2 regions of the Sporanaerobacter sp. genome follow, and region 1 is predicted to be linked to the other one. Evidence: a T-box and tRNA genes for the amino acid it is inferred to sense, from the RefSeq annotation. Region 1 holds a T-box; the other holds one or more tRNA genes.
The links. A T-box is a leader RNA that pairs with one kind of tRNA and senses whether it is charged. The one in region 1 lies ahead of ileS (isoleucine--tRNA ligase), so its partner is inferred to be a tRNA-Ile.
Positions count from the first base shown of each region.

Region 2: it has a tRNA-Ile gene. The T-box ahead of ileS (isoleucine--tRNA ligase) is inferred to sense a tRNA for this amino acid. The anticodon was not compared.

Region 1 is NZ_CP181252.1:1,402,156-1,408,149, forward strand. It holds gene lpdA (dihydrolipoyl dehydrogenase) at 1-1,066, shown strand, start outside; gene ACFWUA_RS06770 (lipoate--protein ligase) at 1,227-2,216, shown strand; T-box leader at 2,276-2,489, shown strand; gene ileS (isoleucine--tRNA ligase) at 2,608-5,709, shown strand; gene ACFWUA_RS06780 (hypothetical protein) at 5,798-5,994, shown strand, end outside.
Region 2 is NZ_CP181252.1:1,768,275-1,774,268, reverse strand. It holds gene ACFWUA_RS08755 (gamma-glutamyltransferase family protein) at 1-1,362, opposite strand, end outside; gene ACFWUA_RS08750 (ribonuclease H-like domain-containing protein) at 1,489-2,496, shown strand; tRNA gene ACFWUA_RS08745 (tRNA-Phe) at 2,527-2,602, opposite strand; tRNA gene ACFWUA_RS08740 (tRNA-Ile) at 2,613-2,689, opposite strand; tRNA gene ACFWUA_RS08735 (tRNA-Ile) at 2,704-2,780, opposite strand; tRNA gene ACFWUA_RS08730 (tRNA-Val) at 2,814-2,889, opposite strand; tRNA gene ACFWUA_RS08725 (tRNA-Trp) at 2,910-2,984, opposite strand; tRNA gene ACFWUA_RS08720 (tRNA-Ile) at 3,008-3,084, opposite strand; tRNA gene ACFWUA_RS08715 (tRNA-Ser) at 3,096-3,186, opposite strand; tRNA gene ACFWUA_RS08710 (tRNA-Ser) at 3,200-3,290, opposite strand; tRNA gene ACFWUA_RS08705 (tRNA-Lys) at 3,294-3,369, opposite strand; tRNA gene ACFWUA_RS08700 (tRNA-Gln) at 3,510-3,586, opposite strand; tRNA gene ACFWUA_RS08695 (tRNA-Arg) at 3,594-3,670, opposite strand; tRNA gene ACFWUA_RS08690 (tRNA-Gly) at 3,679-3,752, opposite strand; tRNA gene ACFWUA_RS08685 (tRNA-Tyr) at 3,758-3,843, opposite strand; tRNA gene ACFWUA_RS08680 (tRNA-Thr) at 3,849-3,924, opposite strand; tRNA gene ACFWUA_RS08675 (tRNA-Asp) at 4,137-4,213, opposite strand; tRNA gene ACFWUA_RS08670 (tRNA-Val) at 4,268-4,343, opposite strand; tRNA gene ACFWUA_RS08665 (tRNA-Glu) at 4,350-4,424, opposite strand; tRNA gene ACFWUA_RS08660 (tRNA-Met) at 4,437-4,513, opposite strand; tRNA gene ACFWUA_RS08655 (tRNA-Leu) at 4,526-4,615, opposite strand; tRNA gene ACFWUA_RS08650 (tRNA-Asn) at 4,623-4,697, opposite strand; rRNA gene rrf (5S ribosomal RNA) at 4,704-4,822, opposite strand; rRNA gene ACFWUA_RS08640 (23S ribosomal RNA) at 4,913-5,994, opposite strand, start outside.

The sequences.
Region 1 (5,994 bases):
GAGTAATGGAATAGATATATATAAAGGTATAGGTAAAATAACTAAAGATAAAAAAGTATCTATAAATGATAGTGAAATCATTGAAGGAAGAAAAATTATTTTAGCAGGTGGTTCTAAAGTAGCTAAAATAAAAATTCCAGGGATAGAAAGTAGATTGGTTTTGACAAGTGATGAGTTGCTTAATTTAAAAGAAGTTCCAAAGGAACTGGCAGTTATAGGCGGAGGAGTTATAGGTATAGAATTGGGATTAGCTTTTAATTCCTTTGGAAGCCATGTAACAATAATTGAAATGATGGATAGAATAGTGCCAAATATGGACAAAGATGTATCTACAGTGCTATATGATGTATTGACTAGCAAGGGAATAGAAATTCATACTTCTACTAAGTTAAATGAGATAGTTGAAAAAGATGGGAAGCTTATATTGAAATTAGAAGGAAAAGAAGATTTAGTAGCAGACAAAGCATTATTATCGATAGGAAGAGTTCCAGATTTAGCCGGTATGGGAGAAGTTGAGTTTGAAATGGAAAAAGGAAGAATAAAAGTAAATGATTATATGGAAACTAGTGTAGAAGGAATTTATGCACCAGGAGATATAAATGGTAGAAAGATGCTTGCTCATGCAGCTTTCAAAATGGGCGAAGTAGCTGCAATAAATGCTATGGGCGGAAAAGAAAGAGTAAAATTAGCTAATATTCCATCTGCTATTTATACTATGCCAGAAGCATCTTCAGTAGGACTTACTGAAGATGAGGCAAGAGAAAAATATGATATTTCTGTTGGTAAATTCACATTTATAGGAAATGGAAGAGCATTGGCCTCAGGGCAAACTACAGGTTTTGTTAAAGTTATAGCAGATAAAAAGTATGGAGAAATATTGGGAGTTCACATGGTAGGGCCTGGAGTAGCAGAAATGATAAATGAAGCAGCAGTTCTTATGGAAATGGAAATTACAGTACATGAAGTTTTAGAAACAGTTCATGGACATCCAACATTTTCTGAAGCTTTTGTAGAAGCTTGTGCTGATACACTAGGAAAGGCAATACATCTACCTAAAAAAAATTAGCCTATGTTATTTTTTAAGCCTTTCAGGTTTATATATTGTAAAATAACCAATATAAACTTGAGAGGCTTTTTTGAGAATATTTATATACAGGTTTTGCTTTTTAGAAGAATATAGTTTATAATTTTTATTGATAAGCTAAAAATATATTTGGAGGTAAGCTATGATTTATATAAAAAATGATTGCAATAAGCCTCAATTTAATTTGGCCTTAGAGGAATATGTGTTTAACTATTTAGATCAATTTGATGAGATATTTTTGTTGTGGATAAATGAGCCCACAATTGTAGTTGGGAAACATCAAAATACCATTGAGGAGATAAATACTCAATATGTCAAAGAAAATAATATCAATGTAGTAAGAAGACTTTCAGGCGGTGGAGCTGTTTATCATGATCTGGGCAATTTAAATTACACTATAATATCTAAAAATAAAGGTTCTGAGGGTTTTGATTTTAAGACTTTTTCTCAACCAGTAATAGAAGTGTTGGCTGATTTAGGTATAAAGGCAGAATTTACTGGCAGAAATGATATAGTTATAGATGGGAAAAAGTTCTGTGGAAATGCTCAATATATGAAAAAAGGAAGAGTACTTCATCATGGTGCTATACTCTTTGATGTGGAGCTAGATGTACTAGCTAAAGCTCTAAAAGTATCACAAGATAAAATAGTATCTAAGGGAGTAAAATCAGTAAGGAGTAGAGTTACAAATATAAAGGATTATTTAAAGGAAGATATCACTATAGAAGAATTTAAAGAACTTCTTTTAAAACATATGTTTAAAGATAAAGAGGATATGGAAGTATATGAATTAACAGAAGAAGATTTAAAAAGCATAAATAAATTGATGGAAGAAAGATATATGACTTGGGATTGGACTTATGGACAATCGCCAGAGTTCAATATAAGAAAAGATAGAAGGTTTTCAAGTGGAAAAGTAGAAATATTTATAGATGTAGATAATGGATTTATCAAGGATATCAAATTTTATGGGGACTTTTTTGGCCATGGAGATTTGAAAGATGTAGAAGAAAAACTAGTAGGTGCAAAATATAGTGAGGATGAAATAAAAGGAATACTAAAAGATATTGATGTAGGCTACTATTTTTCAGGAATTTCTCAAGATGAACTTTTAAAAGCTATTATTGACTAAAGGTGTCTTGACAAAGGTCTTGTTTTTGATGTATCATTATTCAAAATAGAATTTCATATTGAATAGCCTTGATGAGGAGAGTAATAAAAGGGATCGCATACAGAGAAACAATTAATTGGTGAGAGATTGTTGCTTAACTTTTATGAAGATCACCTCTGAGCTGGATATCTGAAAATATATAGTAAGATATCTCGTGTATTCACGTTATGATTTAATGAGAGATAAGGTATATACTTATAATGTGGGTGGTACCGCGGCATGTTCGTCCCTATTTGTTACAAAGTGACAAGGGGACGTTTTATTTTGTCCCCAAAAGTGGCAAGGGGACGTTTTGTTTGCCACCAAATTTACCAAATTAAAAATTTAATAAAATATAGAGAGGATGAAAAAAATGGCTTTTAAAGAATTATCAAATTTGCCAGTAAAGGATAGAGAAAGTCAAATATCAGATTACTGGGATGAGATAAATTTACTTGAAAAGAGTATAAACTCTAGAGACGAAGACAATCAGTTCGTATTTTTTGAAGGACCTCCAACAGCCAATGGAAAACCTGGTATTCATCATGTTATGGCTAGAACCTTAAAGGATGTTGTTTGTAGATATAAGACTATGGAAGGGTATCAAGTAAAAAGAAAAGCTGGGTGGGATACTCATGGTCTTCCGGTAGAAATTGAAGTAGAAAAACAACTCAAGTTAAATAAAAAACAAGATATTGAGGAATATGGTATTGAAAAATTCAACCAAAAATGCAAGGAATCAGTTTTTAAATACGAAAGTTTATGGCGTGAAATGACGAAGAGAATGGCCTATGAAATAGATTTAGATCATCCTTATATTACATTGGACAATGACTATATTGAATCTGTATGGTGGATACTTGATAGGTTTTTCAAAGAAGGATATATTTATGAGGGACATAAAATACTTCCTTATTGTTCGAGATGTGGAACTGGTCTTGCTTCCCATGAAGTAGCTCAAGGTTATGAAGAGATAAAAACAGAAACTGTAATAGTTAAGTTCAAGAGAAAAGATAAGGATGAATATTTTTTGGCATGGACTACTACTCCTTGGACATTGCCAAGCAATGTGTGCTTAACTGTGAATCCAGAAGAAACTTATATAAAAGTTAAGCAAAATGATGAAATATACTATGTAAGTAAGACTTTAGCCAATAAAGTGCTAGGGGATGAATATGAAGTTCTTGAAGAAATGAAAGGTAAAGACTTGGAATATGTAGAGTATGAACAACTTATACCTTTTGTTAAAACCAATGAGAAAGCATTTTTTATCACTGTAGCTGATTATGTAACTACTGAAGACGGTACTGGAATAGTTCACTCTGCTCCTGCTTTTGGTGAAGACGACTACAATACAGGTGTTAGATACAAGCTGCCAGTTCTTAAACCTGTAAGTGAAGAAGGCAAGTTTACAGAAACTCCTTGGAAGGGGAAATTTGTCATGGATGCAGATCCAGAAATCATTCAGTGGTTGAAAGAAAATGGGAAGTTATTTAGAAAAGAAAAAATGCTACACAATTATCCTCATTGTTGGAGATGCCATACACCATTATTATATTATGCAAAACCTAGTTGGTATATTGAAATCACCAAGCTTAAAGATAAACTTATTGAAAACAACAATGGCGTAGAATGGTATCCAGCTTTTGTAGGAGAAAAGAGATTTGGAAATTGGCTAGAAAATTTAAATGATTGGGCTATTTCAAGAACTAGATATTGGGGAACCCCTTTAAATATTTGGAGATGTGATGATTGTGGTTATACTACAAGTATAGGTTCGAGAAGTGAATTAGCAGAAAAGGCTATAGAAAATATAGATGAAAATATAGAACTTCATAGACCTTATGTAGATGATGTTCATATAAAATGTGAAAAATGTGGTGCTACTATGACCAGAGTAAAAGATGTAGTAGACGTATGGTTCGACAGCGGTTCTATGCCATTTGCTCAGCATCACTATCCATTTGAAAACAAAGAAAATTTTGACAAACTATTTCCTGCAGATTTTATATGCGAGGGAATAGATCAAACTAGAGGCTGGTTTTATTCATTACTTGCTATATCTACTTTTATCACAGGGAAATCTCCATACAAGAGAGTACTTGTGAATGATCTTGTATTGGATAAAGAAGGCAGGAAGATGTCTAAATCAAAAGGAAATACAGTAGATCCATTTAGTCTATTTGATAAATATGGAGCAGATGCTTTAAGATGGTATATACTTTATGTATCACCACCATGGACTCCAACTAAATTTGATGAAGAAGGCATAAAAGAGGTAGAAAGTAAATTTTTTAGGACTATAAGAAATGTATACAATTTCTTCACTCTTTATGCAAATACAGATGAAATTGATCCAAGAGAGTTCAATGTAGAATATAGTGATAGACCAGAATTAGATAGATGGTTACTTTCTAAATACAATAGTTTACTTGAAAATGTAGAAGAAGACATGAGTCAATATGATTTGACAAGGGCTGTAAGGAGAATTCAAGAATTTGTCAATGAGGATTTATCCAACTGGTATATTAGACGTTCAAGAAGAAGATTTTGGGCTACAGAATTGGATGAAGATAAAAAAGCTGTATATAAGACTACTTATGAAGTCCTTGTAGGATTGAGCAAGATGATAGCACCTTTTGTACCATTTACAGCTGAAGAAATGTATAGAAATTTGACAGGAGAAATGTCTGTCCATTTAGCTAATTATCCAAAGGTAAATAAAGATTTGATAGATTTAAGACTTGAAGAGAAGATGGATTTAGTTAGAGATTTAGTAGGACTTGGAAGAGCTTCAAGAGAAGCAGCCAAGATAAAAGTACGTCAGCCTTTAAGTGAAGTTCTAATTGATGGGAAATATGAAAAACTTATAGGAGATTTGGTACCTCTTATAAAAGAAGAATTAAATGTAAAGGAAGTAGTATTTGAAAAAGATTTATCTCAATTTATGAACTATACTTTAAAGCCAAACTTCAAAGTAGCAGGACCAGTATTGGGACCAAAGATAAAAGCTTTTGGGAAGGCACTAAGTGAAGTAGATGCTCATGAAACAGTTGAAACATTAGAAAGAGAAGGAAAAATCACTTTGAATTTAGGTGGAGAAGATGTAGAAATAGAAAAGGATTTTGTCATGGTGACTATTTCTTCAAAAGAAGGTTTTGACGTAGCAATGGAAAATAACTTGTTTGTAATTCTTGATACCACTTTGACTCCTGAACTAATCAATGAAGGATATGCAAGAGAGTTTATATCAAAAGTTCAACAGATGAGAAAGAACAATGGATATGAAATGTTAGACAATATAAACATATATTATGATGGAGATAAGGATATAGAAGAAGCTATAAATATCTATAGAGAATATATAATGAAAGAAACATTGGCAGTTTCCATAGAAAAAGTAAATGATGATTCCTTTGAAAAACAAGATTTAAATGGTCATGAAACAGGGATCAAATTGGAAAAAGCAGAATAAAATTTATTTCTAGTGTCGAAATAAATGTGATATAATTAATTAGGATAGATGTTTAACATCTATCCTAATTTACAAGGGGGTGTTTTTTATGGAAAGACTTTTAAATATGGCTAAAAAATTAGATGAAATGGAGACAAATATAAGCAAACTTACATGGGTTCAATATACTGTAGGATATGATTTTGGCATAGAAGAAGCATATAAAGAAATAAATGAATTTTTAGAAGATAAGAAAAACTATGAATTAGTTCTTGAGTACAAGGAAAAAGATTTGAATCCAGAGGA
Region 2 (5,994 bases), 370 kb from region 1:
AAAATCAATAAGATTAGTAACAACCTGAACATGTCCTTGAGGCTGCATATATGCACCCATTACACCAAAGGGTCCTATAGCCCTTTTATCTTTTCCTAAAAATCCCGGTATTATTGTATGATAAGTCTTTTTACCTGGCTCCAAGCAATTTGCATCATTTGGATTAAGTGAAAAAGTGCAACCTCTATTGTGCAAACTAATACCTGTACCTGGCACCACAAGACCAGAACCAAATCCCATGTAATTACTTTGAATATAACTTATCATATTTCCTTCACTATCAGCTGCAGCAAGATAAACAGTTCCTCCTAAATCAGGATTTCCATAGTAAGGATGAATAGCATCCTTTGTGATTAATTTTGCTCTTTCCATACCATACTCTTTAGACAATAATTTTTCAATGGGAATTTCCATTTTATTTGGATCTGTTATGTATTTTAGCCCATCTACATAGGCAAGTTTCATTGCCTCAACAATCACATGATATGATAATGACTCCTCATAAGATAATTGAAAATTGTTTAGAATATTTAAAGCCATGAGAACTACTACTCCATGAGTGTTTGGTGGCAATTCCCAAATATCATAGCCTCTATAGTTCACGCTAATAGGATCTACCCATTCAGCTTTATATGTGAGTAAATCTTTCTTTCTTATATATCCACCAAATTTTTTCGAAAATTTATCAATTTTTTCTGCTATATCTCCTTCATAAAAAGAAAGACAATCTGTTTCTGCCAATTCCAGCAAAGTATTTCCTAAATCCTTGTTTTCCCATATTTCACCTGGTTTAGGGATTCGCCCGTTTGTTGTAAAAGTTTTGAAAAAACTATCAAATTCTTCACCTTTCAATTCATTGAAATATTTTTTAAATTCCTTTTCCCAATTTTTCGATACTACAGGGGACACTGGAAATCCTTCCATTGCATAATTTATTGCTGGTGTAAATACATCTTTAAGTTTTAGCTTTCCGAAACGTTTAGATAACTCTCTCCATGCATAAGGAATGCCCGGTACAGTTATAGGTGCAAAACCATGGATTGGCATCCTACTGTATCCTCTATTTTTAAATTCCTCTATTGTCAAATTTTCTGGGCAAAATCCACTGGAGTTTAGACCGTAAATTTTATCCTTTTCCCAAACAATAGCAAATGCATCTCCACCTACCCCATTAGATGTAGGCTCTACTACAGTCAAACATGCTGCCGTAGCAATAGCTGCATCTATTGCATTTCCACCTCTTTTTAAAATATCTAATCCCGCTTGAGCTGCCAATGGTTGACTTGTAGCTACCATTCCATTTTTACCAAATACGACCATTCTTCTGGATGGATATCTATATACCAATGCATCAAAATTCACTAGAAATGCCTCCTATACAATTTGATTTTTTCTCGATTAATATATATAATTTAATAATAATTGCATCTTTTATATATGAAATCTTTATTCTATTATATCATGGTTAAAAGCAAAGGAGAATAAATAATGGATACTTTATATAGCAATGTTCAATACAATTTAGATTTAAAAAAGTATTTTAAAAACTCAAGAATTTGTTTCTTTGATATAGAAACTACCGGATTTAGTAGAAATAATGATACTGTCTATTTGGTTGGAATTCTTTCAGGTGACGATGGAAAATATACATTAAAACAATATCTTTTAGAATCTATAGGTGAAGAAATGATGCTACTTAAAACTTTAATACCTGAATTTAAAAATTCTGATTACATCATTAACTTTAATGGTGATTCCTTTGATATACCTTTTTTAAATCATAAATATAAAAAATATAATATTGACTATGAGATACCTATATCCAAATCAATTGATATATATAAAATAGTGAAAGATAACAAATACTTATTTGAAATTGAAAATTTAAAACTTAAATCTATTGAAAAATACTTGAACATAAATAGAGATGATGAATTGTCTGGAGGTCAATGTATTTCGCTTTTCTATGACTATATAAATAACAAAAATGAACAAAGCAAAAAACTAATTTTGAAGCACAATTATGATGATATATACTATTTACCTCATATTCTAAAAATATTGGATGTAATTGAAGAGAAAAGTACCATTCAAATATCACATGAAAAGATTAAGAATAAATTCTTAAAAATTAAAATGAAAAATTTTCAGATATCTAATGACATGATAAATATAAACTGTGTAACTGACAAGTTCCCAAAAGAACCAATAATAGTCTATGGAAATAGCTATAATTTCAACTGGGAACAGAAAAAAGGTATGCTAAGAATTCAATTTCAAATAGAGCATGGTATTCTATCAAATATGAAAAAGTGTATTTATGTAAATTTAGAAAATTTCGAGCCAAAATTAAATATAAAGGACAATACAATATACAATCTTCCCGAAAATATAGTGTTAATTCAAATAGAAAAAAATTTCATCATAGATAATATCAAAAATATAATTTTGGAATTGTTTAAGTGTCAAAGGGACGTTTTGTTTGCCACCTATTAGGTGGCAAACAAAACGTCCCTTTGACATAAATGGTGCCCAGAGGCGGAATCGAACCACCGACACGGGGATTTTCAGTCCCCTGCTCTACCGACTGAGCTATCTGGGCTAAGTGATGATGGTGGGCCTTCAGGGACTCGAACCCCGGACCTGCCGGTTATGAGCCGGACGCTCTAACCAACTGAGCTAAAGGCCCCTATAGATTGAATTTGGTGGGCCTGGGTGGACTCGAACCACCGACCTCACGCTTATCAGGCGTGCGCTCTAACCACCTGAGCTACAAGCCCCTAGTGCTTACACGCAATTTAAAGTGCTGAATTTGGTGGGCGCAATAGGGCTCGAACCTATGACCCCCTGCTTGTAAGGCAGGTGCTCTCCCAGCTGAGCTATGCGCCCTTATTTTTAAATATGTAGGCTGGCAGGGGTGGCAGGACTCGAACCCACGACATTCGGTTTTGGAGACCGACGTTCTACCACTGAACTACACCCCTATAGCCAAGACCAATAAAAAGTTTGGTGGGCCTTCAGGGACTCGAACCCCGGACCTGCCGGTTATGAGCCGGACGCTCTAACCAACTGAGCTAAAGGCCCAAACTAACTACTGGCGGAGAAGGAGGGATTTGAACCCTCGCGCCCCGTGAAGGACCTACTCCCTTAGCAGGGGAGCCTCTTCAGCCACTTGAGTACTTCTCCGTATATTTGCAAATGGCGGAGAGGGTGGGATTCGAACCCACGTGGGCCGGAAGACCCTAACGGTTTTCAAGACCGCCCCGTTATGACCGCTTCGGTACCTCTCCATATGGTGACCCATCGGCGACTCGAACGCCGGACACCCTGATTAAAAGTCAGGTGCTCTACCGCCTGAGCTAATGGGTCATATTTTTAAGTTTATCGCAGTACTTATTTTACTGCTTTGATAACAATTAGCAATTCGGACTAAGCGATTCACACAAAATCGAAATACACGATTTTGGTTCTCTGCTTATGCCAATTGAGCTAATAGGTCAAAGTATAAATGGCTGGGATGGCAGGACTCGAACCTGCGGAATGCTAGAGTCAAAGTCTAGTGCCTTACCGGCTTGGCTACATCCCAACAATAATGGTGCACCTAGGAGGATTCGAACCCCCGGCACACGGATTAGAAGTCCGTTGCTCTATCCAACTGAGCTATAGGTGCTCGTCTTTTGGAGCGGGTGAAGGGAATCGAACCCTCGCAACCAGCTTGGAAGGCTGGGGCTCTACCACTGAGCTACACCCGCATATTTGGTGGAGGAGACTGGATTCGAACCAGTGAAGGCTGAGCCAACGGATTTACAGTCCGTCCCCTTTGGCCAACTCGGGAACTCCTCCCAATATGGAGCTGGTGAGAGGACTTGAACCCCCAACCTACTGATTACAAGTCAGTTGCTCTGCCAATTGAGCTACACCAGCATAACTATTAAGATCGAAACTTCAAAAACTGAGATACTATTCTAGGCGGCTCCGACTAAGCGATTCACGCAAAATCGAAATACACGATTTTGGTTCTCTGCTTATGCCAATTGAGCTACACCAGCATAACTATTAAGATCGAAACTTCAAAAACTGAGATACTATTCTAGGCGGCTCCGACATTTGTAATTTTCTGTCGAAGACAGAATAAATGGCGACCTGGAAGGGACTCGAACCCTCGACCTCTAGCGTGACAGGCTAGCATTCTAACCAGCTGAACTACCAGGCCACATTAGCCTTGCGGCAATTTTAAATTATAACTTTCAACCCTTTAGGTTGGATTTGGTGGGCGCAATAGGGCTCGAACCTATGACCCCCTGCTTGTAAGGCAGGTGCTCTCCCAGCTGAGCTATGCGCCCAAAGTATGGTGACCCTACCGGGATTCGAACCCGGGTTACCGCCGTGAAAGGGCGATGTCTTAACCGCTTGACCATAGGGCCATCAAATTGTAATGGTTGCGGGAGCTGGATTTGAACCAACGACCTCCGGGTTATGAGCCCGACGAGCTACCAGACTGCTCCATCCCGCGATGATATTTAATTGGTGCCGGGAACCGGAATCGAACCGGTACGATCTTTTAGGGATCGCAGGATTTTAAGTCCTGTGCGTCTGCCTGTTCCGCCACCCCGGCAATATTTTGGCTCCTGGGGTGGGACTCGAACCCACAACCTACCGGTTAACAGCCGGTTGCTCCGCCATTGAGCTACCCAGGAATATTTATCTGGCGATGTCCTACTCTCCCAGGGCGTTGCCACCCAAGTACCATCGGCAGCTAAAGAGGCTTAACTTCTGTGTTCGGTATGGGAACAGGTGTGACCCTCTTGCTATAATCACCAGGTAAAGCCTTTCGGCAATTGTAAATTACAAATGAACTACATTCGCAATTTTTTCAAAATCTTGATTTTGAAAATCTAACACAGTAAGATAATTGGTCAAGCCCTCGACTTATTAGTATCCCTTAGCTAAAGATATTGCTACCCTTATACCTGGGACCTATCAACCAAGTGGTCTACTTGGAGTCTTACCTTAAAAAGTGGGAAATCTCATCTTGAGGGGGACTTCGTGCTTAGATGCCTTCAGCACTTATTCCTTCCAGACATAGCTACTCAGCTGTGCCTCTGGCGAGACAACTGATGCACCAGCGGTCTGTCCATCCCGGTCCTCTCGTACTAGGGACAGCTCCTCTCAAATTTCCTACGCCCACGACGGATAGGGACCGAACTGTCTCACGACGTTCTGAACCCAGCTCGCGTGCCTCTTTAATGGGCGAACAGCCCAACCCTTGGGACCTACTCCAGCCCCAGGATGAGACGAGCCGACATCGAGGTGCCAAACCTCCCCGTCGATGTGGACTCTTGGGGGAGATAAGCCTGTTATCCCCGGGGTAGCTTTTATCCGTTGAGCGATGGCCCTTCCACTTGGAAGCCACCGGATCACTAAGTCCAAGTTTCCTTCCTGCTCCACTTGTAGGTGTCGCAGTCAAGCTCCCTTCTGCCTTTACACTCTTCGCACGATTTCCGACCGTGCTGAGGGAACCTTTGAGCGCCTCCGTTACTCTTTAGGAGGCGACCGCCCCAGTCAAACTGCCCAACTGACAGTGTCCCAAGACTGGATTCACAGTCTCTGGTTAGAATTTCAGCATTGCAAGAGTGGTATCCCAAGGTTGACTCCACCAAAGCTGGCGCCCTGGTTTCCAAGTCTCCCACCTATCCTGTACAAGCAATACCAAAATCCAATGTCAGCCTACAGTAAAGCTCCACGGGGTCTTTCCGTCCTGTCGCGGGTAACTCGCATCTTCACGAGTACTACAATTTCACCGGATCCCTTGTTGAGACAGTGCCCAAGTCGTTACACCTTTCGTGCGGGTCGGAACTTACCCGACAAGGAATTTCGCTACCTTAGGACCGTTATAGTTACGGCCGCCGTTTACTGGGGCTTAAGTTCAGAGCTTCGCTTGCGCTAACCCTTCCCCTTAACCTTCCAGCACCGGGCAGGTGTCAGCCCCTATAC